One region of the Tardiphaga sp. 619_E2_N8_4 genome, then DNA from elsewhere that is predicted to be linked to it. Evidence: predicted binding sites of a transcription regulator. Region 1 holds the regulator's gene; each other region holds the start of a gene.
What was found. The regulator LexA, encoded in region 1, represses DNA repair genes until DNA is damaged. The targets are predictions, from matches to a motif close to TGTTCNNNNTGTGTTCNG.
Positions count from the first base shown of each region.

Region 1 (10,725 bases):
TCGCCGTCCCACTCGATGCCCAGCCACTTCAACCCGTCGATAATGGCGTCGATCGCGGCGTCCGTTGAGCGTTCGCGGTCGGTATCCTCGATCCGCAGCAGCATCTTGCCGCCGGTCTTCTTGGCATAGAGCCAGTTAAACAGCGCGGTGCGTCCACCGCCGATATGGAGGAAGCCGGTCGGCGAGGGGGCGAAACGGGTAACGACGGGAGCGGTCATATCAGCGGGTTCGATCGAGTTCGGTGTGAGTGTTGGCGGGCGTTTATCACAACGACAGGGCGCTGTCTCACGGCGAATAAACGCGGATTTGGGGTCGGAACCGCATCGGAAAAGGCCCTTTCGCGGGACCCGGCCCCTGATCCGGCCTTGGCGCGGCCTTCCGGATTTGGCACATAGGGCGCAGCTTGAAAGGCAGAAAATGACAGACGAATCGGTATCCGACGCAGGCCGTGACTTCATCCGCGACATCGTTGCGGCGGACCTGCAATCCGGTAAGCACAAGAGCGTGGTGACGCGCTTTCCGCCGGAGCCCAACGGCTACCTGCATCTCGGCCATGCCAAGTCGATCTGCCTGAATTTCGGCGTTGCCGAGGAGTTCGGCGGCCACTGCAACCTGCGTTTCGACGACACCAATCCGACCAAGGAAGAGCAGGAATATATCGACGCCATCCAGCGCGACGTCCGCTGGCTCGGCTTCGACTGGGGCGAGGGCAACCTGCACTACGCCTCGGACTATTTCGAGCAGCTCTATGACTGGGCGGTGCACCTGATCCGCGCCGGCAAGGCCTATGTCGATGACCAGTCGCAGGAAGAGATCCGCTTTAAGCGTGGCACCCTGACGGAGCCCGGCCAGAACAGCCCGTTCCGCGACCGTTCGGTTGATGAGAACCTGGATCTGTTCGCGCGGATGCGCGCCGGCGAATTCCCGAACGGCGCCCGCGTGCTGCGCGCCAAGATCGACATGTCGTCGGGCAACATCAACCTGCGCGATCCCGTGATCTATCGCATCCTGCATGCGCATCATCCGCGCACGGGCACCGCCTGGAGCATCTATCCGAGCTACGACTTCGCGCACGGTCAGTCGGATGCCATCGAACACGTGACGCATTCGATCTGCACGCTCGAATTCGAGGATCACCGGCCGCTCTATGACTGGTGCCTGGAAAACCTGCCGGTGCCGTCGCGGCCGCATCAGTATGAATTCGCGCGCCTCAACATGACCTACACGCTGCTGTCGAAGCGCGTGCTGACCGAACTTGTCCGCGGCGGCCATGTCACCGGCTGGGACGATCCACGGATGCCGACGCTCGCCGGCCTACAGCGCCGCGGCATTCCCGCTGAAGCGCTGCGCGAGTTCGTCAAGCGCATCGGCGTCGCCAAGGCCAACTCGACCGTCGATATCTCGATGTTCGACTTCGCCGTGCGCGAGACACTGAATCGCACGGCGCAGCGCCGCATGGCGGTGCTGAAGCCGCTGAAGGTGGTGATCGAGAACTACCCGGAAGGACAGACCGAGCAGCTCGAAGCCATCAACCATCCCGATGATGCGTCGCTCGGCAACCGGCAGATTTCATTCGGCCGCGAGCTCTACATCGAGCATGACGACTTCATGGAAGAGCCGCCGAAGAAGTTCTTCCGCATGGCGCCGGGCCGCGAGGTCCGCTTGCGTTACGGCTATTTCATCACCTGCAAGGACGTGATCAAGAACGCTGCCGGCGAGGTGGTCGAACTGCGCTGCACCTATGATCCGGAAACCCGGGGCGGCAATGCGCCAGACGGCCGTAAGGTCAAGGCGACGATCCATTGGGTGAGCGCTGCAGATGCCGTGCAGGCGGAAGTGCGCGTCTACAATCAGCTGTTCGCCGATCCGCAGCCCAATGCGACCGAGTTCGCATCGCAGCTCAATCCGGACTCGCTGGAGACGCTGACCGGCGCCATGCTGGAGCCGGCGCTGGCGAGCGACAACACAAGCGATGTCGTGCAGTTCGAGCGCCAGGGTTATTTCTGTCGCGACAAGGATTCAGCGCCGGGCAAGCTGGTCTTCAACCGTACCGTCGGTCTGCGCGACAGCTACGCCAAGCTCGCTTGAGCAACCCCAGGGATTAGTTTTCGTATTCTGCATCCGTTCCGCTAGCCGCCGCTTGCCCTTCCGATAGCATTCGGAAGGACAAGCTTGGCGTGCGGGCGTTCGATGGCGCGGGGCGGGGATCAGCAACAGCGGCGGGGCCGATCCGGCACGGCGACCACATGGCCGCCGCCGGCCACGGCAGGCGTCGCTCTCCCGTCACCGACGTCATCAACGTCGGGCTTCGAGACGCTCTGGACGTGGGTGTGGGCCGAAGCTGGTCCCGGTCGCTTGCTGCCTTGGGTGCCGATCGCTTTCGGGACCGGCATCGCGCTGTATTTTGCCGCTGAGCATGAGCCGGTGGCCTGGGTTGCCGCTGCGACGGCAGGCCTTCTTTGCGTGGCTGCGTTTTTGCTGCGGCGGCAGCGATGGTTTCCCTTGATCTTGCTCATTGCGGCAACCGCGGCCGGCTTTGCGATGGCTGCAATGAAAACCGCGCGCGTGGCTCATGAGGTTCTGGCGAAGCCGCTCTATTCCGTCGCGCTGACCGGCTTCGTTGAAACTCACGAGGAACGGGAGCGCACGGATCGCTTCGTGCTGCGCGTTGCCACGATGGACAGCCCGCGCGCCGCGCCGAAGCTCACCCGTGTGCGGCTGTCGGTGAAGAAGGGCATGGCGCCTGCCATCGGCAGCTTCGTCGAATTGAAGGCAAGGCTGCAGCCGCCGCTGCCGCCGCTCCGGCCGGGGAGCTACGACTTCGGACGGGATCTGTATTTTCAAGGGATCGGCGCGTCCGGTTTTGTGATGGGCGGCATCAAGGCAGTCGATCCGCCGATACAGCCGAGTGTGGCGCTACGCTATTCGGCGACCATGCAGGGGCTACGCGACGCCATCGACGCGCGGATCCGCACAGTGCTCTCGGGCGATAGCCGCGCCATTGCCACGGCGCTGCTCACGGGCCGCCGCGATGCGATTTCGGCTGACGTCAATGATGCGATGTTCATCTCCGGCCTCGGTCATGTATTGTCGATTTCTGGCTATCACATGGCCGTTGTCGCCGGCGTGGTGTTCTTTGCGATCCGCGCGCTGCTGGCACTGATCCCCGTGCTGACGGTGACGTTCCCGATCAAGAAAGTCGCAGCGGCTGCTGCGTTATTCGCAGCACTGTTCTATCTGCTGTTGTCAGGTGCTGAAGTCGCGACGCAGAGATCGTTTTTCATGACGGCCGTCGTGCTGATTGCAGTCATGGTCGATCGCCGGGCGGTGACGTTCCGCACGCTGGCGGTGGCGGCAATGGTCGTGCTGATCGTCGCGCCGGAGGCACTGGTGCATCCGAGTTTCCAGATGTCGTTCGCGGCGACGCTGGGGCTCGTCGCATTGGTGCAGATCGGCATGCCCGCGCTGTTTGCGTCGTCCGATCATTCCGCGACGGCGCGCGTGGCGCTATGGGGCGGACGTGAGATCGCGATGCTCGTGCTGGCCTCGCTGGTCGCGGGCCTTGCCACCACGCCCTATGCTGCCTTTCACTTTCATCGCGTCACGCCCTATGGCGTTCTCGCCAATCTTTTGGCGATGCCGGTGGTCTCGGCGTTGGTGATGCCGGCCGGCATTCTCGGTTTGGTGGCCATGCCGTTCGGCTTTGACGGTGTGTTCTGGCGGCTGATGGATGTCGGCATCCAGTGGATGATCGTGGTCACGCAATGGGTCGCAGCCTTGCCCGGCGCCATCGGCCGGATGCCGGCCTTCGGCACCGGACCGCTGATATCAGCCAGTATCGGCATCATCGTGCTCGGATTGCTGCGCACGCCGTTGCGCTTCGCGGGGGCTGGCGTGCTGGTGCTCTCGATTGTATGGGCATTGCTGGTGAAGCAGCCGGATGTGCTGATCTCGGGTGATGGTCGCAGCGTCGCGGTACGGGGCAGGGACGGGCATCTCCACGTGATGCGCAGCGCCAAGGATACATTTTTGCTGAAAGAGTGGCTTGCCGGCGATGCCGATGCACGCCTGCCGACCGATGCCTCAGTCGGCCACGGCGTGTCCTGCGACCGCGACGGGTGCATCACGGCGCTGGCCGATGGCGCTTTGGTGGCGCTGGTTCTACAGCCGGATGCTTTCACAGATGATTGCGAGAAAGCGGCGCTGATCGTCACGACGAGACAATCGCCGAGGGATTGCAAGGCGCTGGTGATCGATCAGGATCGCTTGCAACGAAATGGCGCGGTGAGCCTGCAGCGAACTGCCAACGGCTTTACCATCGATGCCGTGCGCCCGCCTGGCCTGGACCGCCCGTGGTCGCGCGCTATCCCCGATGAGCCCCAGCACGATCTGATCCAGGACAGTCGCACGCCGCAAAATCGGCCGGTGGATGCGACGCCGGCGGAAACCGATCTTCAACCCGAAGATCAGTAATCCGCCGAGGCCACAGCCTCAGTAGCGACGATACAGGCCAATCAGCTTGCCCTGAATGCGCACCCGGTTAGGCGGCAGGATGCGGACCTCGTAGGCGTCGTTCGCTGGCTCCAGCGCGATCGACGCGCCGCGGCGGCGGAAGCGCTTCAGCGTGGCTTCCTCGTCGTCGATCAGGGCCACCACGATGTCGCCGGTGTCGGCGCTCTCGTTGCGCTGGATCAGCACGGTGTCGCCGTCGAGAATGCCGGCGTCCTGCATGGAATCGCCGCGCACTTCGAGCGCGTAATGTTCGCCGGAGCCGAGCATGTCCGCGGGCATGCTGATGGTGTGGCTGCGGGTCTGCAGCGCCTCGATCGGCGTACCTGCCGCGATCCGGCCCATGACCGGGATAGCAACCGTGCGGCCATTGTCATCATCGCCGCTGTTGCTGGCGATGCTGGCGGCCGAACGCACCTTGCCAAGCGTGCCTTCGATGACGCTGGGCGTGAAGCCGCGGCGCCCGGTGCCGCCGGTGACCGGCGCGCCGAGCTCTGGCAGCTTGATGACTTCGATGGCACGGGCGCGGTTGGGCAGACGGCGTATGAAGCCGCGTTCTTCCAGCGCCGTGATCAGACGATGGATGCCGGACTTCGAGCGCAGGTCGAGCGCATCCTTCATCTCGTCGAAGGAGGGCGGGACGCCGGCTTCCTTCAACCGTTGATCGATGAATCGCAGGAGTTCGTATTGTTTGCGCGTGAGCATCTGAAGCCATCCTCAGTTGACGGTGTCGGCCGCCGCGTGCGTTTCAAAGGGCCTTCGAACGTGAGCCTCAATCCAGAGACGATCGTTCGAAGATCGGTTGCGCGAGTTCGGGCACTCTCAAACTACTCAAAGCCACAGAATCTCGAAACAAATCATGAACGAACACTATATGTTCCATATGTGTTCTGCAATGCTTAATTTGCCGTCAACAGAATGCGCGTTGAGGGAGGTTTGAGGAGGCTGTTCCTCACCAGTCGTCGACCCTCGACGGACATGGAAAATGCTTCCCGGTCGCTTGGTCTACGCAGACGTCATGCGCCCAACGGGCGGCGGCGGGGTCGTGGAGCCGGTGGCCAGCGAGCGCTGAACCATGATCGTGTCGGCCCAGCGGCCGGAGCGATAGGCGACGCCGGGCAGCAAGCCGACGCGGGCAAAGCCGAAGCTCTCATGCAAGCCGAGCGAGGCCGTGTTGTCGGCATCGATATAGCCGATGATCTGCCGGAAGCCGGCCGCCGCGCAGACGTCGATGAGTTCGCGCATCAACAGGCGGCCGATGCCCCGGCCGACATGACCGTGGTGGATATAGATCGAATGCTTGACCGTGTAGCGATAGGCCGGTCGCTTGCGGAACAGCACCACATAGGCATAGCCGACGACCTCGCCGCCTTGCGTGGCGACGAGGTGCGGGAACCGTTTGCTGCGCAGGTTCTTGCGCCGGTCTCTGAGATCGTCGGGCTGCGGCGTGTCGGCGTCGCTGACGCCTTCCTCGACGCCTTGCCGGATGTGCCGGCGATAGATCGCCAGCATGGCATCGACGTCGGTGTCGCGTGATGGTCGGATGACGACCGGCTGTTCGAGTTCCGTTGGCAAATCAGGCTCCTTACGTGCTCCCTATTCGGAGACCACGTAAGTGTAAAGTCGGATCCGGCCATTGGCGTCGACCTTGCGGTAGATGCCTTGGATCTCGACGTCGAAGCCCGGGAATGTGTTGAAGCAGGTCTCGAACATCCTGAGATAATCGATCATCGGCTTTGACCGTTCGGTGAGCCGTTCTCCGGGGACGATCGTGGCGATGCCGGGCGGGTAGACCACGAACGGCGTCGTCGCGACGCGCCCGAAGATCTCATCGATCGGGAGGTAATCGACGTCGTTGCGCACCAGACAGCGCGCGGCATCATGGGGTGACATGGCAATCTCCGGCAGATGGTCAGCGGAGAATTGCCTGGTCTGAAGTTCGCTCACATTGGCCTCGCGGAAGAACCGGTGCATGTCGCCGCATAGATCCCGCAGGCGTATGCCCGCGTAACGCGCGGGCCTGCGCCGTGCGAATTCCGGGATGACGTCTTCCAGCAACGCGTTGTCGTCATGAAACTTCTTGAAGGCGACAAGGCCCGATATCAGCGTGCCGGCCTTGCTGGCCTCCACGCCGGGCGTCAGCAGGAAGAGCAGCGAGTTAAGGTCGTTCTTCTCCGGCACGATGCGATTTTCGCGCAGGAACTGCGCGACCACGGGCGCGGGGATGCCGTGTTCCGCATAGCCGCCGGTGGTGCGGTCGAAGCCGGGTGTCAGTACCGTCAGCTTGTTGGGATCGGTCATGGCGAAGCCGGCGACCATTCCGGGAAAGCCGTGCCAGGCAGCCTCAGGGGCGAGCTGCCAATAGGACGGATTGGTGGCGAGCTGGTCAGTGCCGATGCTTTCCCACGGCACATTGTGAACAGCGCCTTCGCTGGCTGCGTCGGGAATTGCGACGCGCTCGGGCACGAAGGGTTCGAAGAACCAGCGACGCTCGGCGCGGGTTTCCTTCTCCTCGAATTCGCGGCGGACGGCGCGCATCTTCTTGCGCAGTTCGATGCCCAGCCGGATCGTGTCGTCCCACAACACTTCGCCAGAGCGGCCCTTCATCATCTGCGCGCCGACATCCAATGATGCGAACAGTGGATAGAATGGCGAGGTCGAGGCGTGCTGCATGAAGCTTTCGTTGAAGCGCCGATGCTCGACGCGGCGCTTCTGCCCGCGGATATGACGATCCTTCATGTGGATCTGCGACGCCTGCGAGAAGCTCGCGAGCTGCTTGTGGGTCGACTGCGTCGCGATGATGCCCGGCGAATCCGGGCCGAGCTCCTTGAGCCCCATGGCGAAGCGGCCGGCATAGAGCGGGTGGAATTTCATGAAACCCGCCCATGCTTCGTCGAACAGGATGTAATCGCAGAGATGGCCGATGCGCGCGATGATCATCTCGGCGCTGTAGATGGTGCCGTCATAGGTGCACTGTTCGACCACGGCGACGCGGAACGGGCGTGGACGCTTCCAGGCCTCGGGATCCGTGACCAGCGGATTGATACGGATGCGCTCGCGCAGCGCGTCCTCGTCGAGCGCATCCCAGTTCATCGGGCCGATCAGGCCCCAGGGATTGCGCGTCGTCGGCACATAGATCGGCACACCGCCTGAAATCATCAATGCGCCGTGCAGGGCCGCCTTGTGGTTGTTGCGATCGAACAGCACCAGATCGCCATCGGTGACCAGAGCCGATAGCGCGACCTTGTTGGAGGTCGAGGTGCCGTTGAGCACGAAATAGGTTTTCTCCGCCCCGAAGATCTGCGCGGCTTCCTTCTGCGCCTGCAAAGCAGGGCCCTCGTGAGTCAGCAGATCGCCGAGATCGAGCACCGAATTGTCGAGGTCGTCGCGAAACACGGCTTCGCCGAGATGTTCCATGAACACCCGCCCGATCGGGCTGCGGCTGTAGAACACGCCGCCATTGTGCCCGGGGCAGGTCCAGAGCTGGTTGCCTTCCTCGGCATAGTCGACCAGCGCGCCGAAGAACGGCGTCTTCAGCGTCTCGGCATATTGCTTCAACCGGCTGATCAGATTCTTGGCGATGAACGGCGGTGTTTCCTCCGACAGGAAGACATAGCCGTCGATGAAATCGAGCACCTCGACCGGGACGTCTTCAAACCGCTTGCGACGGATCAGCAGGATGATGGGGAAATCGAGGCCCCGTTTGCGCATCAGGTTGATCAGCGCCGCGGTCTTGCCTTCGAGGCCCTTCTTGCCCCAGTCGACCACCATGCAGCCGATCGCCGCGTCGGTCTGGACCGCGATCGTGGCGTCTTCGAGCTTGCGCGCCTTGACGACCTCGAAGCCGGAACGCTCGATCTCATCGACGATCTGATTGAGGCGAATGCCCTCGAGATCGTCGGCGTCGAATGTTGGCATCGCAAACAGGAAATTGAAGCGTTTGAAATAGTCCATTTGTGCACCGATCTTGTTTCGCAGCGATGTCTCGCTGCGTTACGTGACAATTCAGTGACTGAAGCCGCGTTAAGGTATCTCAGTCAGAAAAAAGCTCAGAGAACATGCCGCGCGGCGGAAGTTCCGGTGGCCCGGCATCCCATCGCGCATCTCGGCCTTTAGACAGGCAGTCGCATGATCGCGCAGGAATCACCAGCGGCGGCGGCGGGAGCGAATGGCTTGCGGATCAGAAGTCCTTCGGCGACAGCCAGATTTCCCAGCAGCGACGAGTCCTGTTTCATCACCGGCGTCGCCACCACGGTGCCGTCGGCGCGGGTTTCCAGACGCGTGCGCAGATAGTCCTCGCGCTGGTCGTTGGCGGCGAGGTCGCGGCCGAGCACCGCGGGTTCGAGCGCGTGAGCGACCTCGTTTCGGCCGGATAGCGCGCGCAGCAGCGGCACCATGAACAGGAAGCCGCAGACATAGGACGAGACGGGATTGCCGGGCAGGCCGATCACGCGCATGCCCTGGCGGCGTCCGTGCATCATCGGCTTGCCGGGCCGCATGGCGATGCGCCAGAACGCCATCTCGACGCCGGCATTGATCAGGGATTGCTGCACGAGGTCGTGGTCGCCGACCGACGCGCCGCCGGTGGTGATCAGCACGTCCGCCTTCAGATCGATCGCGCACTGAATGGCCGATGTGGTCGCCTCCAACGTGTCGACGGCGATGCCGAGATCGATCACCTCGGCGCCTTCAGCGCGGGCCAACGCACGCAGCGCGAAACCATTGGAGAGCACGATCTGGCCGGGGCCAGGGACCGCGCCGGGCATGACCAGTTCGTCGCCGGTGGCGAGCACGGCAACGACCGGCCGTCGCCGCACGGGCAGTGACGGATGGTTCATCCCGGCAGCAAGCGCCAGGTCGCGATCGGTAAGGCGGGTGCCGGCGCGCAACAGCACATCGCCTTCGTTGAAATCGACGCCAGCCGGGCGGATATGCTTGCCGGAAATCGCGGCCTCGTTGATCCCGACCATATCGCTATCGCGCGTGGTATCTTCCTGGATTACGACGGCGTCGGCGCCAGCGGGCAGCACGCCGCCGGTGAAGATTCGCAGGGCTTCGCCGGTCTGCAGCGGGCGGTCGAACGGCTTGCCTGCGGCGATCTCGCCGATCACGCGGAGCTTGGCGCCCAATGTCGCATCGGCGGCGCGCACCGCATAGCCGTCCATGGCCGACATGGGCTCCGGTGGCTGCGTGCGCAGCGAAGCGATGTCGCGGGCGAGCACGCGGTGGAACGCGTCTTCCAGCGGCACCATCTCCTCAGGCAGCGCATCGGCGCCCGCGAGAATCGCGGCCATGGCATCGGTAACCGGCATCAGGGCCATCGCGGGGATCTCCGGCAGTGTGGGCGCCCGTCATAGCGGAGAGCGGGAGCGGACGCAAAACCACCGGCGCTTTGGCAGGGCAGGGAAACACGGTAGACATCGGCGATCATGACCGACAACCACGCCGCAACCGCCGATGAAGCGCCTGTCTGGCGGGCAGATGTCGATGCGCTGGCGTTCCGGCCGTCCGGCCATCGCGGGCTATGCATGGTGCACCGTCATGCGTTCCGGACGCTGCTCCGGCGCTACCCGTCGCCGGAGGACTGCGCGGCCTATTTTCAAGACCACAGAGCGGTGTTCCAGGCGGCGGCTAGCGCCAAGCTCGTGCGTGCGTCGGTAGCGGCAGATGCGAACTTTCATCTGACCAGCCGCGATCTCGCCCGCGCGATGTAAAATTAACGGTCGCGCCGCCGGAGCAACTCGGCTAAATTGGCCCTCTATTTCGCGAGGATTCCGATGCAACAGACCCAGACCGCCCAGATCTCCGCCGTCACCACTGACGTTAATGTCGTCGTGCAGGCCGTTCTGGCCATGGCGCTCGGTCTGTTTATCGTCGGGGTGGTCGGTTTCTCGCATATCAGCGCGGTCCATAATGCGGCCCACGACACGCGTCACGCCAACGCATTCCCCTGCCACTGAGACATGTCCGTCTTCAGGTCGATCGTTTTCTCGGCAGCGCTGGCTGGCGTGATCACTGGCGCTGCCATCACCGGCGCCCAGATGGTCGGGACCATTCCCCTGATCCAGAAAAGCGAAGTTTATGAGCGCAAGGCGGAAGCTCCGGCTGCTGTTGCGCCGACGGCTGCCGCGCAGCCCGCCCATACGCACGACCATGGCGCCGCCGCCCATAGCCATGAGGCCGAATGGGAGCCCACCGAGGGCTTGCAACGCAATG
Region 1 is NZ_JBPWQJ010000001.1:4,555,761-4,566,485, reverse strand. It holds gene gltX (glutamate--tRNA ligase) at 1-218, opposite strand, end outside; gene AB8A23_RS21960 (glutamine--tRNA ligase/YqeY domain fusion protein) at 418-2,088, shown strand; gene AB8A23_RS21955 (ComEC/Rec2 family competence protein) at 2,191-4,473, shown strand; gene lexA (transcriptional repressor LexA) at 4,492-5,214, opposite strand; gene AB8A23_RS21945 (GNAT family N-acetyltransferase) at 5,515-6,084, opposite strand; gene AB8A23_RS21940 (Orn/Lys/Arg decarboxylase N-terminal domain-containing protein) at 6,106-8,463, opposite strand; gene AB8A23_RS21935 (molybdopterin molybdotransferase MoeA) at 8,622-9,830, opposite strand; gene AB8A23_RS21930 (hypothetical protein) at 9,939-10,223, shown strand; gene AB8A23_RS21925 (CbtB domain-containing protein) at 10,287-10,469, shown strand; gene AB8A23_RS21920 (CbtA family protein) at 10,473-10,725, shown strand, end outside.

Region 2 (10,725 bases), 3.0 Mb from region 1:
GGAAGCAAGGCCTTCGAAAATACGGCCTTCTTCAAAATCTGTTGCATCGAAATCTCCTCATCTGTCCCACGCGCCGCATGCTGCGCAACCGGGTTAAGAACGGTGCACGCTGCACTGCGTTCCCGGAGGAAATGAGGCGATTTGGTGCGGGAAAAGCGGTGATGCGCTATACTGGCAGCAGCACATCAGCACTCTCACGAATGAGATTTTTGGTCGAGGTCAGTGATGACAAAGAAAGCTGGCAAAGCGTTGGTGAAAAACCGCAACGTCCGCGGGTGAGGGGCCTTGCGCTTACTCTGCTGCGCTCACCGCTGGCAGCGCGAACATCTCGATTCGCGTGAGGTCGAGCTTGCCGGATGCCTGATCGATATCGAAGCCCACCACATCGCCGTTGGCGTCGAGATCGACCACCAGCCCGCGACGATTTCCCGGCGCCGGGCGCCGGGCGCATCCTTCAGCGCGATAGAGAGACTGTCAGGATTTTTATTCCGCTGAGATGTCGGAGCCTGGCGGGCCCGTTCGTCATGGATGTATCGGGCGGCGGAAGCTGCCCGCCGGACGACAACCGAAGTAACCGAGCCACAGGAAGAAGCCCATGCCCAGCACGATCCGTCTGCATCGCGTCATTGCCGCCAGGCCGCAGAAGCTCTATCGCGCGTTCCTCGAACCAGACGCGATTGCGAGCTGGCTCCCACCCTATGGATTCACATGCACCGTCCATGAGCTGGATGCGAAGGTCGGTGGCCATCACAGGATGTCATTCCGGAACTTCACCACGGGCGGCAGTCACGCCTTTGGCGGGACCTATCTGGAGCTCGTTCCCGGTGAGCGTCTCGTCTACACCGACCGCTTCGATGATCCCAACCTGCCGGGCGAGATGAAGGTCACGGTGACGTTGAAGGCCGTGTCTGTCGGCACGGAGGTGAACATCGAGCAGCAGGGCGTGCCCGACGTGATCCCGGCCGAGGCCTGCTATCTCGGCTGGCAGGAATCCCTGCGCAAGCTCACGAAACTCGTCGAGCCCGAGATCAACCAGTAGCGCCATCGCTTCCGGAACGGCTTGGGGAAATTCAATCAACAGCAGGAAGGAGCGCCAGCCATGGCACTCGCCCGTGTCCAACATGTCTCCGTCTCGCTCGACGGTTTCGCCACCGGCGAAGGCCAGAGCCTTGACGCGCCGTTCGGTCACGCCGGCGAGCGGCTGCACCAATGGATGTTCGCGACCCGGTGGGGTCGCCAGATGCTCGGCCAGCCCGGCGGCACGGCGGGCATCGACGACGCGTTCCTGCGGCTGTTCGCGCCCGGGATCGGCGCCGAGATCATGGGCGCCAGGAAGTTCGGTCCTCCCACATGGCATGAGGATCCGGACTGGAAAGGCTGGTGGGGTCCCAACCCGCCGTTCCATACGCCGGTCTTCGTCCTCACCCATCATCCGCGCGCATCGATTGAAATGGAGGGCGGCACGGTGTTCCACTTCATCGATGCTTCGCCTGCCGAGGCCCTTGAGACGGCCCGCGAGGCTGCGGCCGGCAAGGACGTGCGCATCGGCGGAGGTCCCACCACGATCCGCGACTTCCTTGCCGCCGGGCTCGTCGATCACATGCACATCGTGGTGGTTCCGATCCTGCTCGGCCGCGGCGTGCGCCTGTGGGATGGCGTGGAGGGTCTTGAGAAGGACTACGAGATCGAGACGACATCCTCTCCCGGCGGGGTCGCACACATGACATTCGCTCGAAAGCACCAACCGCTATGAGAAACGGCGCCAGAAACCGATCCCAAAATGCCATGTCGTCGAACTGCCGAAGGCGTTCGGTAACGGCGCGATCCACGACATGAGGAACCGATGGTCCGTTTGGCGTAGGGGAGTGCCGAGACCACCAGATCGATGATGACCGTTTCGTTGCAGTCTGCGATCGCAATATTCGGAAAGCACCTCAGGTCGCGCCGGGGCAGGCTCGGGAGGCCGGGGCTGGCTGGCGCGATGCCCGGAAACTGCAATGTTGCAATGCGGTATTGAACTGTGCAATGCAGCAAAAAAAGTCTAGGCTCCTCGTTCAATCCTACGAGGAGATTAACAGTGAAGATGACCTTATCGATCGCCGTCGCGGCCGTGATCTCGATTGCGGGTGGCTGCGCCGGCTTCGCTGCGGAGTTGCCGACCTATGGATCGGCGGGTTTGCCGATATCGGCGGTGCAGGTTCGCGTGCTGGGAGCTGCGAACGTCCAGGAACAGTCGGCGGCGCCAACCTCCACGGCGTCTCTGCATCAGCTGAGAGTTCTGGCACCGCGGACGGAAATGACGACCGCGACGGCACCAACCCGGACCGAAACCGCTCGCTCACTTCGTTGACCGGCACCTCGTACCGATATCGCCGCGTCTTTCATTTTCGAAAGGGCTTCGCGTGCACATCAGGGCGGTGCCGCACCTCTCCCCGCCGGGGAGAGGTCGCCGCGTCTTCGCGGCGGTGAGGGGGCTCAGGACAGACGGGCGATCCATCTGCTCAATGTTACCAATCCCGTGATATCTCTATCAGACGAGAGGTTCGCGATGACCTCGACAGCTAAAAAACCCGACTAACAAAGGGCGCGAAAAAGCGGGCGATGACGGCCGGCAAAAAGGCCGGGACAACACGCGCGACAAAGCGCAACACCCGCCTGACCCTGGAGCTGCTGGAAACGGCGCGTCACATGCACGCCGGCGGTGCTCTGACAGACGTTGCCCGCGACAAGATCACGATGCGTCACCTCGGCGGTGCCGCCACTCTTGCAGATCGGGTGAACTGACGGGCGCGGATATCAAGGCGCTTCGCGAGTAGGCCAATCTCAGCCAGGCGGTGTTTGCAAGCTCCTGAAGCTGACAGTCGGCTATGTCTCCAGGCTCGAACGCGGCACGGAAGCCCGAAAGGACCGACGCTCGTGCTGCTCGATGTCATCCGCCGCAAAGGCTTTGAGGCGATTCTTTAGATTGCGATAAGAGCCGTGAGTTGCCAGCGCCGCACGCGGCGCAACCGGGTTAAGAACGGTGCACGCTGCACTGCGTTCCCGGGGGAAATGAGGCGATGTTGTGGGCGGCGTGCGCAGGCACTCGAGGAGGCTCGGTGAGATTATCGCCGGATAATGGGTGCGATTCGATCCTCCCGCTTGACTCCCCATTCGCAAATCTCGACGCTAATGCAACCTTAAGTTAGGGAGGGGATATGGAAGAAGGCACTGAGTTGATCCGGGTTCGTTTCGATGGGGGATTGGCGAACACCGGGCAATTGCATTTTTACGAGTATAGCAGGTCACAATATGCGATGGCGCGTTTCATCGCTACGGTCGAGCACTTTCGAAGAACCAATCGAGTGGTATCCAAAATCACTCTTGAGTCAAACGTTGAGGCGGTTGTTCGTAGCCCGCAGCGCGGCTCCTTCATCGAAGACATAATCGTGTCAGGTGTTAAACAAGGGATGGCTGCTGCCATCTCGTTACCCTTATCCGCGCTAATTTCTTACGTCTGGCAAATGCTTCTTCCTAGAACGGAGAAAGCCGACGAGATAGTGAAAGAACTAGCAAAGATAAGAACTGCCGAGAGCAATCAGCTGTCTCTTGAGAAAGAGCGCACTAAGCAGCGCCGAATAGATTTGGATGAATTGCGGCTATGGAAAGAAATAGGCGATGGCGAAAGAGCCAATACGAAAGATGCTTTAGATCTTCTAAGATGGTCCCTTCAATCCTCTAATACAGCAGTGCCTAGGATCGCTTCGCGAAAAGAATTAGAACAGGCCGCGAGCGAGATCTCAGCCGAGCAAGAGCGTGAGCGGGAGTTTGAGGCGCACGACCCCGCGCTCCAGCAGATCGACGAAAGCACGATGAATAAGTTGACATCGCGCCTAAGGCCAATGATCCAGGAAATTGGACTACCCTTGCGACGTTCAGCAGACCGGATGAGCATCGGTGGGGGCAGCGAAGCGAGTGTCTACGCAGAACTAAATCCTCAAGTAATTGCGGCCATTCAAGATAAGAAAAGCGAGAGCGAAGTATCGCTGATTACTGGAAGAATAAAGAGTTACGATCGTGACGGTGGTGTAGGAAAGATAGAGTCGGTCGAACTTCCCAGAGTTCTAAATTTTGTAGTTCCTCGACGCGATAGAGATCGTCTTCGCGATCAGATTCTGGAGGCAATGAAGCGAGACAATGTTTCAATAGTTTGCCGTCGAATAATAGATAAGAGTGGCCTCCCAACGTCTCTAATATTAGTTTCGGTGCTGTTGCCAGATCTTCTCGCGGGCGATGATGATTTTGAAGAGTAGTAAGGGAGGCGTGGCTTCCCACGCGCGGAGGTGAGTAAGAACACATTGATCAGAAATTGGTAAATACGAGTTCAGTTTTCTGATTTCCAGAACACTCCAGCTCTCCCTTCCGTCTCTGACGGAAGAAGCCTGCCGTCGACGAGGGGTCTGTCGCGGCCGATCCATTGAACGGTTTCATCTATAGCCCATACTTCGTCGGGGGTCGGGTCGGGTGCGAAGTAGTGGCAATAAATAATCTCCAGACCAGATTCTCCGCGGTCGAACCTCTTGGCAGTCTCGATTATCTTTTCATATCTGCGCTGCTCAATGCTGTCTGCTCCCAGGGCTTCGAACCCCACGTGAACCACGCCGGATACATTGGAAGGTAGCTGATCGTTAGCTTCGGAAAGTTTTTTCATTATGTCGCGGGCTTTCTTGCCGACGGCGTCGTCCGAAAGGCTGGTCCATCGACAAACAACCGCGGAGCCCATTTCTTTAATGAAGTGCGGGTTCTCTGTGAATTTAATTTCCATCATAGAAAGCATGCTGTCGGCTCGTTGGTACGCGCCGGTCAAGAGCTCCGTAAATCGCGGGCTTGGATGTAGAAGATAATTGTCTTGAAGAGCTGTTTGGATCGGCTCCAAATCGAGACTTTCCATGGACCCGTCAGCGATTCTGTCGTCCCAAAAGTGGGCTCGCAGCGGACGTCGGAGAAACTTCTCAGCACGTTGTAGTAAGTAGTCGTCTGGTACCTCCTTCAGCTCTACCTTAAAGTTGACGTTCATCAATATGTTGCGTTTTTCGCGCACCATTGTGAGGCATGGGCGCCTCCAAAGGTCTCGCATACGTTGCCGTTCACCCTCGGCATATTCCCCTGCTTCCATTCGCTTGCACTCAACGGCCCAAGACTTCCCTTCAAGCTCTACGTCTAGGTCATGAGACCTTTGTTGGCCGGGCTTCTCTGGCCTGAAAGTGACTTTCCCACCCGCATTGGCGTAAGCGGCGGCAACCAGTATCTCAAAAAGTGGTCCGTTCGGCTGCGCCTTAGCATCAGTGATCACGCGCCTAGCACGATCGGCAAAGCCATCAATTTTTTCTAGCTGATCGAGACTTCGGCCTATCGCTACAAAGATTGGGATAATCCTGCAGCCGTAGATGATCTCGTAATTCCATGGGTGGTCGGTGAACGCTTCGGCTAGAAAAAGGTACCATCCGAAGAGGTCTCGATCATCAAAGTACTTACCTTTCCCCGATGGGTCGGCAGCTTCTCCGACAAGGCTTCTATAAAATTGTTTTGCTACTTCGGCTCTGCGGGCTTCCCAATCGTCCGCCGTTATGAACGTTTTGAAGTACTCGACGGCTTTCTTTGAATCGGGAGAGGCCCCGTACATTGGAGCCTCACCCTCGCGCAAGTGAAACAAATCGGAGGGGAGGCTGATTTTCGACAAGGCAATAAATCTCCGGCTCGCTTAAGTGAGCGGTATAAAAAGCAGTACTTCAAGTCGAAATCTAATGACTTTGCGGCTGTTCAATCAGAGTACTGGTCGAGCCAATCCTTTCGTGTTCGCCAAGTGGCAAAGTTGGAGTTGGTGTCGCGGGCGACGTCCCGTCGCCCCAAACGCAAAAACGGCCGGATCTCGCGATCCGGCCGTTCTGTATTTGAAAACTTAAAGTCCGATCGAAGGGATCAGGCCGCGACGGCTGCGGTCTCGGCCTTCTTCTTTTCGATGGCGCGCTTGAGCAGCACGGCCTTCTGCGACAGCTCGCTCTCGCGGGCCTTGATCAGATACGCATCGAAGCCACCGCGGTGGTCGACCGACTTCACGGCATTTGCCGACACGCGCAGGCGCACGCCGCGGCCGAGCACGTCGGACAGGAAGGTCACATTGACCAGGTTCGGCAGAAACCGGCGCTTGGTCTTGATGTTCGAATGGCTCACCTTGTGGCCCACCTGGGGGCCCTTCAGTGTCAGTTCACAGCGCCGAGACATGGCGAAAATCCTCTGTCATCCCCGCAGCTAAAAGGCGAAGAGCCCAAAGCCGGGCAGGGGGTCAAAAATCACGTCCATTTCAGGAGTGGCGGACGTATAGGGGGCTTGGCCGCGATCGTCAAGATATCCGGCCAGCGAAAGTCGCGGCAAAACCGGCAAAAGCCTGCGCATTCGGCGGCTGTATAGCCCGGCCTACGCGCGGAAACCACATGGAATCTGGCGCGGTTCCCATCATATAAACGACGTATTCGGGCCGGAAACAGGTCGCTCCAGCCCAATTGAGCGATGCGGCCCTGCGCCTTTGGCCGGGGATCGCCGACCAGGTGATATCAGCAAGTGAGCCTTCGCACGCCCCGCTTTGTGACCCGACCGGTGACCACCCCGCGGACCGCCGCGCTTGCAAGAGTGCGATTTGCGGGCTTTGGCGTGCGTTTCGCCGTCGCCGCGGGCCTGATGCTGCCGGTTTTGCCGGTGGAGGCCTCGGCGCAGGCGCAAGGCCAGATCCAAAGCCAGACGCAAGGCCAAGCGCCGGCCGCCGTGCCGGTTCAGGCCCCCGCGCAGGCGGTGTTGGCGGGCGGCAAGCTGGAAGCCAAGTATGAAGCCAGCCTCGCCGGCATCGCGGTGGGCAAGGGCCAGTGGGCCATCGACATCAATGAAGACCAGTATTCCGCGACCGCCAGTGGCGGCACCGCCGGTTTGCTGAAAGCATTTGCCGGCGGCTCGGGCTCCGGCCAGTCCACCGGCCGCGTGGTCGCGGGCGCGCTGGTGCCGTCGAATTATCAGGCCGTTACCACCTCCGCGAAGAAGTCCGAGACGATCAAGATGCTGATCACGCCGGGCTATGTGAAGGAATTCTCCATCGAGCCGGAGCCGCCGCTCGATCCCGAGAAGATTCCGATCACCGATGCGCATCGCCGCAACGTGATCGATCCGATGACCGGCTCGCTGATGCGCGTCGGTGGCAGCGGCGAATTGCTGACGCCGGATTCGTGCCGCACCGGCGCGTCGATCTTCGATGGCCGCATGCGCTACGATCTCAAGCTCGACTACAAGCGGATGGAAAGCGTGAAGGCCGAGAAGGGCTATCGCGGGCCTGCCATCGTCTGCGCCGTCTATTTCACCCCGATCGCCGGCTATGTGCCCGACCGCGCCGCCATCAAATATCTTGCCGCCCAGCGCAATATCGAAGTGACCCTGGTGCCGATCGCCGGAACCCGCGTGCTGGTGCCGTATCGCATGGTGGTGCCGACCCCGCTTGGCGTCGCCATGCTGGAAGCCACCGAATTCGTCACCACCCCCGCGCCGGCCAAGGCCGTGGCGAAGACGAACTGAGAGAACGAGGCAAGTTCTAAAGGAGGCGGCTCCACACACCGGCCTCATCCTGAGGAGCCGCGCCCTTGCGCGGCGTCTCGAAGGATGGTGACAGGTCTTGGCCCCGCCAGCTCATGGTTCGAGACGCGCGAAGCCGCGCTCCTCACCATGAGGGACCGAGACGGGACGCTGCCGCAATGATGCCGCAAGACAAAGTGCGCCATCGCAGCATCGTCGCAAACGCGCCGCAGGATTTGCGCAGGATCCCGGCTTGACTCAAAGCCGGTTCGGAGTCCGTGCGCTGTTCATAACTTCGGGGATTTGTCGGCCCTTGTTGCGCTGTCACAAACTTGATCTAGTCAGTCTCGGAGAATGTCAGCGCGAGATGTTGGGGTGATGCGGCCATGGAGGTGCCGAGTCACCGATTCGGGCCGCTTTCGTTCCGGACTCGTTCCAAACCATCAAAAAGCGCGGCTCTGAAGCGTCGTAACCTGTCTCGGTCTTGACAGTCGGCGACGCGGAAATATCTGAAAAACATGGCCTTTTTGTCTTCTCCGCCCACGCTGTCCAACGGCAGGGCCCCCGGCGCCGGCGTCACCGCAGTGCTCGGCCCCACCAATACCGGCAAGACCCATCTCGCTATCGAGCGCATGCTCGCGCATTCGTCGGGCATCATCGGCCTGCCGCTGCGCCTGCTGGCGCGCGAGGTCTATAATAAAATTTTGGACCGCGTCGGCCCTGAAGCCGTGGCGCTGATCACCGGCGAAGAGAAGATCAAGCCCGCCAAGCCGCGCTACTGGGTGTCGACCGTCGAGGCGATGCCGCGGGATCTCGACGTGTCATTTCTGGCCGTCGATGAAATCCAGATCGCGGCAGATCTGGAGCGCGGTCACGTCTTTACGGATCGCATCCTGCATCGCCGCGGCCGCGACGAGACGCTGCTGCTTGGCGCCGCGACCATGCGCCCGATCATCGAGCGTCTGCTGCCCGGCGCCAGCATCGTCACACGGCCGCGTTTGTCGCATCTGGAATTCGCTGGCGATCGCAAGATCACGCGGCAGCCGCGCAGGACAGCGATTGTCGCGTTTTCCGCGGACGAAGTTTACGCCATCGCCGAACTGATCAAGCGCCAGCACGGCGGCGCTGCAGTCGTGTTGGGCTCGCTGTCGCCGCGCACGCGCAACGCGCAGGTCGCGATGTTCCAGAATGGTGACGTTGACTACTTAGTGGCAACCGACGCGGTCGGAATGGGCCTCAATCTCGACGTCGATCACGTCGCCTTTGCCAGCGATCGCAAATATGACGGCTACCAATTCCGCCGCCTGACGCCGTCGGAATTCGCGCAGATCGCCGGCCGCGCCGGCCGCGCGACACGCAACGGTACCTTCGGCACCACAGGCCGCTGCGAGCCGTTCGAGCCCGAACTCGTCAATCAGCTGCAGAACCACATCTTCGAGCCGGTGAAGGTGCTGCAATGGCGCAATTCGAAGCTGGATTTCTCCTCGATTGCCTCGCTGCAGGTGTCATTGGCGGAGGTGCCGCACCACGAGGCGCTGACCCGTGCGCCGATCGCCGAAGACCTGCGCGTGCTCGATCATGCCGTCCGTGACGTCGACGTGCGCGAAATGGCGCAGGGCAAGGCCGCCGTTGAGAAACTGTGGGATGCGTGCCAGATTCCAGATTACCGCCGCATCGCGCCCGCTGCACACGCAGAGCTGGTAGTCACTATCTTCAACTTCCTGATGCAGCGTGGGCGCATCCCCGATGCCTGGTTTGGCGCGCAAATCGCGCAAGCGGACCGAACTGATGGCGATATCGACACGTTATCGGGCCGAATCGCGCAAATCCGGACCTGGACATTCGTGGCAAATCGTCCCGATTGGCTCTCAGATCCGGATCATTGGCAGGGAATTTCGCGCGAATTGGAAAATAAACTGTCAGATGCCCTTCATGAGAGGCTCACTGAGCGTTTCGTTGATCGTCGTACCAGTGTATTGATGCGCCGCTTGCGGGAAAACACGATGCTGAATACTGAAATTGGTAAGACGGGCGAAGTGATCGTAGAGGGCCATGTGATTGGCCGTCTCGACGGGTTTACATTTTTGCCCGATGCGGCCGAGGCTGGCTCGGATGCGAAGGCCTTGCAGGCCACGGCGCTGAAGGCGCTGGCCGGCGAGATCGACGCGCGCGCCGAGAAACTCGGCAACGCGCCGGACGATCAGTTCGTGCTCGCCTCCGACGGCACCATGCGCTGGACCGGCGATGCGGTGGCCCGTCTGGTCGCAGCCGACGATGTGCTGCATCCCCGTCTCCGCATCATCGCCGATGAGCGCCTCTCCGGCGCGCCGCGCGATGCGGTTCAGGCCCGCCTCGATCTCTGGCTGAAGACGCATATCGAGAAGCTGCTCGGGCCGCTGTTCGATCTCACCAAGGCCGAAGACATCACCGGTATCGCACGCGGCATCGCGTTCCAGCTCACCGAAGCACTCGGCGTGCTGGAACGGCAGAAGATCGCGACCGAGATGAAGGATCTCGATCAGCCGTCGCGCGCGACCTTGCGCAAATACGGCGTGCGGTTCGGCGCCTATCATATCTATATCCCCGGCCTGCTGAAGCCTGCGGGGCGTTCGCTCGCGGCGCTGCTCTGGGCGCTGAAGCAGGACAATGTCGATATGTCGGCGCTGTCGAGTGCACAGCATCTCGCAGGGTCGGGCCGTACATCCTTCCCGGTCGACAAGCTGCTCGATCGCGATGCCTATCGCGTGCTCGGCTATCGCCAGTGCGGCGAGCGCGCGGTGCGCGTCGATATTCTCGAACGTCTGGCCGATCTGATCCGTCCAGCTCTCGCGTGGCGTGAAGCGTCACCGGGCGAGAAGCCCGCGGGCGCCTTTGATGGTCGCCACTTCGTGGTGACGCAGGCGATGACCTCGCTCACCGGCTCGGCCGGCGAAGATTTCGCCTCGATCCTGCGTGCCCTGGGCTATCGCATGGAGAAGAAGGCGCCGCTGCCGCCGGCACCGCCGAAGCCGGTCGCTGCGACGACGCCGATCGAGGTCAAGGCTGACGACAATACGGGCGATCAGCCCGACGCCCTGGTGGGACTTGCCGAGTCCGACAAGCCCGGTGAGGACAATGTCATTGCGGTCGAGGCTG
Region 2 is NZ_JBPWQJ010000001.1:1,594,146-1,604,870, forward strand. It holds gene AB8A23_RS07580 (PepSY domain-containing protein) at 1-47, opposite strand, end outside; gene AB8A23_RS07585 (SRPBCC family protein) at 596-1,039, shown strand; gene AB8A23_RS07590 (dihydrofolate reductase family protein) at 1,100-1,753, shown strand; gene AB8A23_RS07595 (hypothetical protein) at 2,084-2,350, shown strand; gene AB8A23_RS07600 (hypothetical protein) at 2,602-2,784, shown strand; gene AB8A23_RS07605 (hypothetical protein) at 3,198-4,292, shown strand; gene AB8A23_RS07610 (transposase) at 4,364-5,719, opposite strand; gene rpmB (50S ribosomal protein L28) at 5,959-6,261, opposite strand; gene AB8A23_RS07620 (DUF3108 domain-containing protein) at 6,688-7,593, shown strand; gene AB8A23_RS07625 (helicase-related protein) at 8,109-10,725, shown strand, end outside.
Region 2: a site for LexA is predicted at 8,011-8,028, ahead of AB8A23_RS07625 (helicase-related protein). Genes of this name have one in related genera too.

Region 3 (10,725 bases), 730 kb from region 1:
CGAGATCGTCGACCATGTCACCGACGGCGCCAATGTCGCTATCGGAAATCTCGCTCATCACCGGTTCCTGTAGTCAGGATATTCCTGATTGTCCGGCAGAGATAGACGGTACCACCGTCCAGCTCAAGTTATTGATGAGGACGTGATATAGAACGGTTCGAAATTCACGGAAGCCCGGCCATGCGAAGTGCCGGCACGGGATATTCCGACACTCAGGCCGCAGCCACGATCACGTGTGCCTGAATTTTAGCAGCAACCTCGCCGTTGCCATGTCTGCGCGCAATTTCAGATGCTGCGTAGTCAGTTGCAGCTTCCAGTTTTCCCGCGTCTCTGGCTTCGATTTCGGTGCGAAGAACAGTTCCCTGACAATAAGCAACGGCCGGAAGGCGCGGCGAGGATGCACGGCTTTGTTCGGCTCTCGTCTCGATCATCACATGGGAGAAACCTGCGTCCTCCAGCTCGCGACGGATCAGTGCCGTATCGTGGTAGCCGTGTGGCGTGCGCGCCAGAAAGCGCGGCGGATCGTTCGGGAAAATCTTTGCGAGAGCATTCGTCACATCGTCAGCAAATACATTGTCCTCGATGCGATCCCATACATTGAATAAAAGATGTCCTCCGGGCTTCAGAACTCGCTTTGCTTCGCGGTAGGCGGCTGGGCGGTCGGGAAAGAACATCGCGCCGAACTGACAACACACGAGATCGAAGGCCGCATTTTCAAACGGGAGCGCCAGAGCATCCGCTTGTCGCCACGTGATGCGATTGTCCGGAGCTTGTTGCGACGCGGCGTAGTCGAGCATCGGCTGGTTGAGGTCGGTGACAATATAGCTTGCGCCGGGGGATAATCTTGGCGCCAACGCGCGGGTGACAACTCCGGTGCCCGCGGCGATTTCCAGAACGGCGCCTGGCGCGAAAGACGCTGCGCGTTGTGCGAGATCTGCGGCGTAGGGCTCGAAAATCAACGGCACCATATAGCGATCGTAGTTTTCCGGAATCGAGCCAGCGAACAACTTGTCGGTTTCCAGCATTGCTATCACCCGTCGTCCGTTTGATGGCGCGCGAGACTAGCATGTATTGTCGGCGTCGTCCCGAAGGGCGAGAGCCGAGCCAGGGCCATTGCGTTTGGCTGTACGTCAGCGATTCAAATTCCCAAACCGAGAGCGCAAACGATGGAGCTGTCCAGATGATGGACGGCTCCATTGTTCGCATGCACCAGCATGGGGCGTGCATCGTCGGGACCGGAAACAGACGATCTGGCTATAACTCGTAGCGACAGCTACTTCAGCGCATCCGAGACAAGCCTGAATTTCTGGATGCGCTTTCCGGTGTCGACTTCGGCCGTGTAGACGTTGCCCTTGGTATCGACTGCCATGGCGTGAATCCAGTGGAACTGGCCGGCCTGACGGCCATTACGGCCGAAGGTGCCGACGACCTTGCCGTCGTCGCGATTGATGACGCGGATCTCGTTGTTCTCACCATCCGCTGTTAGCAGCCAGCTCTGCTTAGGATCGGGCCACACCGCGAGATCCCACACCGCGCCGTTGCCGAGGGTGGCCTTCTCGTAGAACCACTCCTTCACGAAGCTGCCGTCCTTCTTGAACACCTGCACGCGGTTGTTGATGCGGTCGCAGACATAGACGAGGCCGTCATTGGCGAGCTTCACGCAATGCACGGGATTGCCGAACTGCTGCGACACCGGCGCATTGGGGTCGTAGGCCGCCTGCTTGTCGTCATTCGGCTTGTTGCCATAGGCACCCCAGTGCCGCTTGTAGGCGCCGGTGGTGGCGTCGAACACGATGACGCGGCGATTGCCGTAGCCGTCTGCGACATAGATCTCGTTGGCATCCTTGTCGATGGCGGTCTCGGCGGGCTTGCCGAGCTGGGTGGTGTCGTTGCTGCCCTTGCTCGGCGCGATCTTGCCGATCTGCATGACGAACTTGCCGTCGGTGGTGAATTTCAGGATCGCATTGTCGTTGTCGAGATTGCCACCGACCCAGACGAAGCCTTTCTCGTCGACTTCGATGCCATGCTCGCGGCCGACCCATTCATAGCCTTCGCCAGGACCGCCCCATGAGCGCAACAGATTGCCGGCGGCATCGAACTCCAGCACCGGCGGCGCTGAGACGCAGCACTTCGAACGCGGCGGATTGAGTGCCGCGCCTTTCTCGTCATCGGTGAGCGAGCGCGGGCGGTGGATCACCCAGATGTGGCCGTCCTTGTCGGTCGTGATGCCGCCGACCTGGCCGAGGATCCAGTTGTTCGGCAGCGGCTTCGGCCAGGACGCGTCGACCTCGAAGCGGGGGATATCGGCGGCGCGGGAGGAGGGAGGTGCGAGGGACAGCGCGGCGAAAGCGAGGGCTGCTGTTGCAAGTGCACGCAGTGACCGCGCGCGATGAGTTGGCGACGCCATGACGACCTCCCTGATTGTCGGTGCGGGTTGTCCCGCTTGGGAGGGAGTGAAGTACCGTCGTGATGCAGAGTCAATCTTGCGGCGCGGTGTGTAGGGCGGATTAGCCGTAGGCGTAATCCGCCGCCCACATGATGAGTCGGCGGGTTACGCTTCGCTAACTCGCCCTACGGTGCTTACGCCGGCGGATGAAAGCCCATCACCTTGCCGGTCTTGTAATCAACGAACTTGCCCGTCTCCGTCCATGACGGCAGGCAGAGCGGCACGATGGTCTCGGCAACTTGCGCCGGCGTGTTGAGCGTCTCGGGATCCTCGCCGGGCATCACAATGGCGCGCATATGCGTGCGCACGGGGCCGGGATTGAACAGGTTGACGCGGATATTCGTGGTCGCGGTCTCGTTGGCCCAGACCCGGACCAATGTTTCCAGCGCAGCCTTGGAGACGGCATAGGGGCCGCGATAGGCAGAGGCCTTGCTGGCGGTGCCGGATGTGACGAACACGGCGCGGCCCGCATCGGACTGCTGCAGCAGTGGCTCCATGCAGCGGATCAGCTGGAAGTTGGCCGTGAGGTTGGTGGCCATGGTGTCGTTCCAGGCCTTCAGCTCGATATGGCCGAGCGGCGACGAGGGGCCTGCGACGCCGGCATTGCCGACCAGAATGTCGAGCTTACCGTGGCGCTCATGCAAAGCAGCGCCGAGGCGCGACAGGCCGTCGAGATCGGTGATGTTCAGCGGCACCAGCGTGGCGCTGCCGCCCTCGGCACGGATCGCGTCGTCGAGTTCTTCAAGGCCACCCTGGGTGCGGGCCACGGCGACGATGTGCGCGCCGGCCTTGGCCAGCGCCAGCGCGGTGGCATAGCCGATGCCGCGCGAGGCGCCGGTGACGAGGGCGATGCGGGAGGCGAGGGGAAGGGTCATGGCGCGGCTCATAAATCTCAGGCGTCCTCCCCGCGAAGGCGGGGATCCATACACGGGAGGGTTATGATGCGGAAAGGTGGTTGTGTCTAATCCAGAGCCAAACAAATTAGATCGTGGCTATGGGTCCCCGCTTTCGCGGGGATGACACCCGATAAGACTGCGATCAGCTCGCCTCGGCCAGCAGCGAGAGCTGCCGCGGGGCATCGATCTCGCTCATGTCGGTGAGCGGGGTCGGATAGTCGCCGGTGAAGCAGTGGTCGGCGAATTTCGGATGGGCGGGATCGCGGCCGGGTTCGCCCATGGCGCGGTAGATGCCGTCGACCGAGACGAAGGCCAGCGAGTCCGCGCCGATCAGGTCGCGCATTTCTTCCAGCGTGTGCGTGGCGGCCAAAAGACCCGCGCGGTCCGGCGTGTCGATGCCGTAATAGTCGGGATGGGTGATCGGCGGCGACGCAATACGGAAGTGGACTTCCCTGGCGCCGGCGTCGCGCATCATCTTGACGATCTTCTTCGAGGTGGTGCCGCGCACCAGACTGTCGTCGATCAGCACAATGCGCTTGCCTTCGATGGCGGCGCGGTTGGCCGAATGTTTCATGCGCACGCCGAGTTCGCGCACGCTCTGGGTCGGCTGGATGAAGGTGCGGCCGACATAGTGATTACGGATGATGCCGAGTTCGAACGGCACGCCCGAAGCGCGGGAGTAGCCGATCGCGGCAGGCACGCCGGAGTCCGGCACCGGCACGATCACGTCGGCTTCCACATGGGTCTCGCGGGCGAGCTGTTCGCCCATTGCCTTGCGGGTGTCGTAGACCGAACGTCCGCCGACGATCGAGTCCGGACGTGCGAAATAGATATATTCGAAGATGCAGGGGCGCGGCGCTTGCGGCGCGAACGGCTTGTGGCTCTGCGCGCCGTTCTCGTCGAACACGATGACTTCGCCAGGCTCGATGTCGCGAATGTACTTGGCGCCGATGATGTCGAGCGCGCAGGTTTCCGAGGCGAGGATCGGCGAGCCGTCAAGTTCACCCAGCACCAGCGGGCGGATGCCGAGCGGATCACGGGCGCCGACCAGCTTCTTGTTGGTCAGCGACACCAGCGCATAGGCGCCTTCGATGGCGCGGAGTGCTTCAATATAGCGGTCGATGAAACGGTTGCGCTTGGAATGCGCGACGAGGTGCAGGATGACCTCGGTGTCGGTCGTCGACTGCATCATCGCGCCGTTCTTCACGAGCTCGCGGCGCAGGGTCAGACCGTTGGTGAGGTTGCCGTTATGGGCTACTGCAAAACCGCCGGCATTGAGTTCGGCGAATAGCGGCTGGACGTTGCGGAGAATGGTTTCGCCCGTGGTGGAGTAGCGGGTGTGGCCGACGGCGGCGGTGCCGGGCAGGCGCTCGATCACTTCGCGGCGGGAGAAGGTGTCGCCGACGAGGCCGAGGCGACGTTCGGAATGGAAGCGCTTGCCGTCGAAGGCGACGATGCCGGCCGCTTCCTGGCCGCGATGCTGGAGGGCGTGGAGACCGAGCGCGGTGATCGCCGCCGCATCGGGATGGCCGTAGATACCAAATACACCGCATTTTTCGCGGAGCATGTCGCCGTCTAGATCGGGATTTCGCATGGTGGTGCTCGCGTCGTCGGAAGGGCTCTGCATCGGATCCATCGCGCCTTTCAGGTGTCGCGAGAAACTAAGAACGCCTAGCGTCCCGCCGGTTTGCCATCGATCAGCTTTTTCAGGCTGTCGCGGGCAGGTTTGGAATAGCCATCCGCGGCGCCGGGCGCTGCGGGCTCGGCGTCGGTCGTATCCTCATCGGGTTTGTTTTTCTTGAACCTCTTCAAGATGGTGTTTTCAGGGTCATCCGGCAAGAGTGCCATCAGCCAATCGCCGGTTCCCTGCAGAACGACGCGCGATTTTGCACCCGTGACCCAGTCCGGACGCTGCTTGTCCGGTACCAGCCAGGAGAAGAACAGGAAGGCGACGACCACGATCAGGAGGCCGCGGGCGAGGCCGAACAGGAAGCCGAGCGTGCGGTCCAGCGCGCCGATGCGCGAATCCAGGATCATATCGGAGATGCGGACGGTGATGATCGAGACCACGATCAGCGTGCCGATGAACACGCCGGCCACCACCACGATGCTGGCGACGGTATCGTTGTTGAAATAAGTTTTAGCGGTCGGGAGCAGTTTCTGGAAAGCAAACAGGGTGACCAGCGCCGCCGCGCCCCAGGCCGCGATCGACAGGATCTCGCGCATGAAGCCGCGGACCATGGCCAGCAGGCCGGAGATCAGCATGACGCCGAGCAGGACAAGGTCGAGAATCGTGATCGGCATCGGCTGGTCAGGTCCGCTCGTGAATCAGAAACCGCGAATCGGCACAGGCTGCCGCTTCAGGTGACGGTGATATGGCACGTCTCGCAAGGCCGGAAAACCGCTATCGGCCGCAAGAGCACACCTGATCACACCATTGTTCCGCTTTCGGCAGAGTGCCTTAACGGAGCGTGTTGCACATCTGCGCAGTCTGTCGCGCGCGCATTCTATAGCGGCCGCGGCAGCGCAGGTCACGTCGCTGTCAGCCGTCCTGGCGCTTGAATCGCACCGGTGCGGTATTTTTCTCGGCATCTGTGCTTTTGCTGTTGTCGCGCGTGGGTTTGACGCCGCGCGCAGCGATATCGGCGACCAGCGAGGTCAGGCCGCCGATGGTATTCAGCGACAGTCCGGCATCGCCGCCGGGGTCGCCGCGCGCCGATTCCGGCAGTACTGCGCGGCCGAAGCCGAGTTTTGCCGCCTCTTTCAGCCGCGCCGAGGTCTGCGCCACCGGGCGCACGGCGCCGGACAGCGAGATTTCGCCGAAATAGACGGCGTCGGTGGGCAGCGGCGCATTGCACAGCGACGACACCAGTGCCGCGGCCGCGGCCATGTCGGCGGCGGGCTCGTTGATGCGCAATCCGCCGGCGACATTGAAATAGACGTCGTAGCCCGACAGCTTGACCCCGCAATGGGCTTCCAGCACGGCCAGCACCATGGACAGCCGGGATGAATCCCAGCCCACCACGGCGCGGCGCGGCGTGCCCAAAGTCGTCGGCGCAACCAGAGCCTGCAGTTCCACCAGCACCGGGCGGGTGCCCTCCATGCCGGCGAAGACGGCGGTGCCCGGCGAGCCGAGGTCGCGATCGGACAGGAACAGTTCGGACGGGTTGGAGACCTCGCGCAGGCCAAGCCCGGTCATCTCGAACACGCCGATCTCGTCGGTTGGGCCGAAGCGGTTCTTCACGGCGCGCAGGATGCGGAACTGCTGCGAGCCTTCGCCCTCGAACGACATCACGGCATCGACCATATGCTCGACCACACGGGGCCCGGCGATCTGGCCGTCCTTGGTGACATGGCCGACCAGGATGATGGTGGCTCCGGATTTCTTGGCGAAGCGAATGAGCGCCTGCGCCGAGGCGCGGACCTGAGTCACTGTGCCCGGCGCGGATTCCACGGTGTCGGTCCACATGGTCTGGATCGAGTCGATCACGATCAGCCGCGGCACCCTGCCTTCGGACAGCGTGGCGACGATATCTTCGACCGAGGTCTCGGACGCGAGCTGCACCGAGGCGTCTGCAAGGCCCAACCGCGACGCGCGCAGCCGCACCTGTGCCACGGCTTCTTCGCCGGAGATGTAAACCACGCGATGGCCGGCCCGCGCCATCAGGCTGGTGGCCTGCGTCAGCAAGGTCGATTTACCGATGCCGGGATCGCCGCCGATCAAGAGCACCGAGCCGCGCACGAAACCGCCGCCCGTGACGCGGTCGAGCTCGCCCATCCCCGAGGCAATGCGCGGCGCATCGTTGCTCTGGCCGGTCAGGCTTTCGAGATTGAAGGTGCGCCCCTTGCGCTTGGAGCGCGCGCTGACCGGAATCGTGGTGACGCCGGTGGTGTCCTCCTCGGCCAGCGAATTCCACTCGCCGCAGGCGTCGCACTTGCCCTGCCACTTGTTATAGGCGGCACCGCAATTCTGGCAGACGAAGGAGAGGAGGTTTTTGGCCATTGGCGGAAGGAATCGCGACTGTGGGTGTTTTTGGTTTGTTCTCTTGGTCTACGCGGTTGAACGGGGCATTTGCAAGTTTCTTCTCGAAGGGTTCGCCAGCCTCGCCGGGTGGGACGCATCGACCGGCACATGGGCAAGGTCTATTTGGTTGCCAAAATTCCGACGCGCGAGAACTGGTCGGCAATGTCGGCCTGGATCGCCTTTGCCGCGGCGATGCCGGAGGTGCAGCCTCTGCAGTGGTCCTGTTCAACTTGGCGATTGCTTACGCTCGGTAGACGCGCCGCGAGCAGCAGTGGTGAGCAATCGAGGCTGCTCGACCAACGAGCTGAGCCGCAGTCCAGCGCTTCGCGAGTCCAATTTGTTCCGCGCAGGAGCTCGCGTGGAACTGCCATGCGACGAATCCTTCATTAACCTCCGCCCGATAGCCTCACCGCAGTGACGTCAGCGTGAGGTGTGCGGTGCGTATTTTGATGATCGTGCTGGGTGCGGCGACGCTGGCGACGCCGGTACTTGCCTCTGACTACCGCGATGCGCGCTATCGTGCCGGCACCGCGCGCTATCCCATCACGATGGATACCGGCATTCGCGCGCCGCCGCCGCTTTATTATGTGGAAGCGCCGCCGCGTTATGTGCGGGATCTGAGAACGGGCGAACCGGGCCAATGGGTGGTTCGCCAACCGAGTGTGTTCGAGCAACTCTTCGGGCTGCCCCGCGACGGTTATTAAGATAGTCCGCAGGGACCGGTTGATCTCACGCTGCGCTGGGCTGTGAATCCGAACGCAGCGCAATGTGCCTGCCTTGGCATCCTCATATGTTGCCGTCATCAAATCTTAAGCACGTTCATCAAGGTAAATATCAGGACCGCGTTGACCGGTGGTGGTGCTTGGCTGAGTGTCGCGCATCAAAGCGATACGAACCCATTTCAAACAAGCTCGCCACGGGGTCTCATCATGACAAAATTGATTGCTGCTGCGCTGTTCGCCACTGTCGCCGGAATGGCGATGCCCGGTGTTGCCTCGGCTGGCTGCTATAATTGCTACGCGCCACCGCCGCCGTGCCAGACTTGCTATCAGCAGCAGGTGGTGCCGCCGCAGTATCGTACGGTCGAAGAGACGGTGATGGTCGCTCCCGGCCGCACCGTCGCGCGCCGCACGCCGGCGCAGTACGAGACGGTGATGGTCCCGAAGACCGTGATGGTTGCGCCTGCGCGTGTCGATTACGAGCGCATTCCGGCGCAATACGCCACGCAGCAGCGTGTGCAGATGGTCGCTCCGGCGCAGGTCTATTACGCACCGGTGCAGCAGGGCTGCTCGACCTGCAATCGCGGTTTCAACTTCGGCTCAAGCTACGGATACGGCTACTAAGCCGCGGGTAGCTCAGATTTTCAGGACTGCGATCGGCCGCCTCAGGGTGGCCGATTTGCGTTTGGGGGAGGCCACCGGTGGCGGCGGTCATCTCCCTGCGGTGATGACCTCTGCGCACAACTCGCCGTCAGCAGCACCATTTCCAAATGAAACTGCGGCATCGAGGTCGAATTCGGAGAGCGGGACGGGCCGACCGAACAGAAAGCCCTGGACGAGGTCTACGCCTGCAGCCTGCAGATATTCAAATTGCTCTTCGGTCTCGACACCCTCCGCCGTCGTTGCGATGCCAAGACCATGGGCCAGCGCAAGCACCGAGGACACTACCGCTGCGCAATCGCGGCGATCGGGAGCGCCTTGTGCGAAGGATTTGTCGATCTTGATCCTGTCGAACGGGAAATTGGTCAAATAACTCGCCGTTGAATAACCAGTGCCAAAATCATCGAGCGCTATGGAGATGCCGAGATTCTTCAGCTGCCGTATCGTCCCCAGATGCGCCGTCGCGTTCTCAAGAAGAGCCGTCTCCGTAATTTCCAACTCCAGCCGTTCAGGCGAAAGACCCGTCTCCATCAGAGTATCCAGCATGACGTCGAGCAGCTTTCCCTTGCTGACTTGAACCGCAGAGATGTTGACCATGATCTTGAGGTGAGCCGGCCACGACGCTGCATCCGTGCAAGCCTGGTGCAGGATCCACTCGCCAAGAGGAAGGATCAGCCCCGTCGCTTCCGCGAGCGGAATAAATTGATCGGGAGCGATGAGCCCTTTCGACGGATGTCGCCAGCGGACCAGCGCCTCGGCGCCGCGGATCTGCCGTGTCTTGGCGTCAACCACCGGCTGGTAGTGCACTTCGAATTCATTTCGCGCGATCGCGTCCCGCAGTTCGTTTGCCAATATCTTCTGCGAGTGGGCAGCCTCGATCATTTCGGACTGGAACAGGCGGAAATCGTTTCGCCCGCCCGTCTTGGCGTCGTAGAGCGCGAGATCTGCTTTTCTCAACAGGTCCTCGGGATCGACGCCCTGTTCCGGAGCGAGGGCAATTCCAATGCTGATCCCGATGCTGGCTTGGTGGCCGTTGAGATCAAATGGCTGAGCAATGGCATCGATGATCCTGAGGGCAAGCACGATTGCACCCTCCTGCGGATTGGGGCCGCCGTCCTGGATGATCGCAAACTCGTCACCGCCAAGGCGGGCTAGCACATCGGTTTCGCGAGTCGACGATTTCAGTCGTTGTGCGAACTCAACAAGCAAACGATCCCCAGCAGGATGTCCCAGCGTGTCGTTGACGGTCTTGAATCTATCGAGGTCGAGCATGACCACGGCAAAGCCATCGTCATGGCGGCTAAGACGCTGGCTCGCCTCCTCAAGTTTCTCGGTAAACAGTGTTCGGTTGGCAAGTCCCGTGAGCGCATCGTGACGCGCCAGATGAACGATCTCGGCCTCTGCGCGTCGCCGTTCGGTGATATCTTCGTGCGTTGCAACCCAACCGCCGTCTTTCATCGGCTGTCGGGTGACGAGCATCAATCGCCCATCCGCAAATTCATCGACCCTGGCCGAGCTTGAATCGGTCGAGTGCTGGCCCAATTCAGCTATCTTTTTCCTGATGGCTGGTTCGCTCGTCCCGCCCTTGAGAATGCCACGGGAGACGCGATCGGCGATGATAGCCTCATGAGGCGTCCCGACTTTCAACAAAGCCGCAGGCAACTGGTATAGTTCCGCATAACGATCATTCCAGACAACGAGCCGTTTCGCTCCGTCGAACATGCAGAGACCCTGCGACATGTTGCTCAGCGCAATGTCGAAGCGTTCGTTGGTCTGCTCCAGCTCCACGGCTTTCGTGGCCAGCAACTGCTCCCTGTGTTTTTGCGCCGTGACATCTTCATGAGTCGCCAGCCACCCTTCGGTCGGCATCAGATGGCGCGTCATCGAAATGAGGCGCCCGTCGACAAGCTCCTGGACCTCTTTCTCCAGTTTCAGTTTGGCGTCGACAAGGACATCCGCAGCCATTTCGCAATTTGTTCT
Region 3 is NZ_JBPWQJ010000001.1:3,827,762-3,838,486, forward strand. It holds gene AB8A23_RS18360 (hypothetical protein) at 1-58, opposite strand, end outside; gene AB8A23_RS18365 (methyltransferase domain-containing protein) at 213-1,025, opposite strand; gene AB8A23_RS18370 (hypothetical protein) at 1,274-2,407, opposite strand; gene AB8A23_RS18375 (SDR family NAD(P)-dependent oxidoreductase) at 2,581-3,321, opposite strand; gene purF (amidophosphoribosyltransferase) at 3,485-4,978, opposite strand; gene AB8A23_RS18385 (CvpA family protein) at 5,014-5,646, opposite strand; gene radA (DNA repair protein RadA) at 5,885-7,345, opposite strand; gene AB8A23_RS18395 (hypothetical protein) at 7,486-7,737, opposite strand; gene AB8A23_RS18400 (hypothetical protein) at 7,804-8,070, shown strand; gene AB8A23_RS18405 (hypothetical protein) at 8,347-8,709, shown strand; gene AB8A23_RS18410 (bifunctional diguanylate cyclase/phosphodiesterase) at 8,797-10,725, opposite strand, start outside.
Region 3: a site for LexA is predicted at 7,371-7,388, ahead of radA (DNA repair protein RadA). Genes of this name have one in related genera too.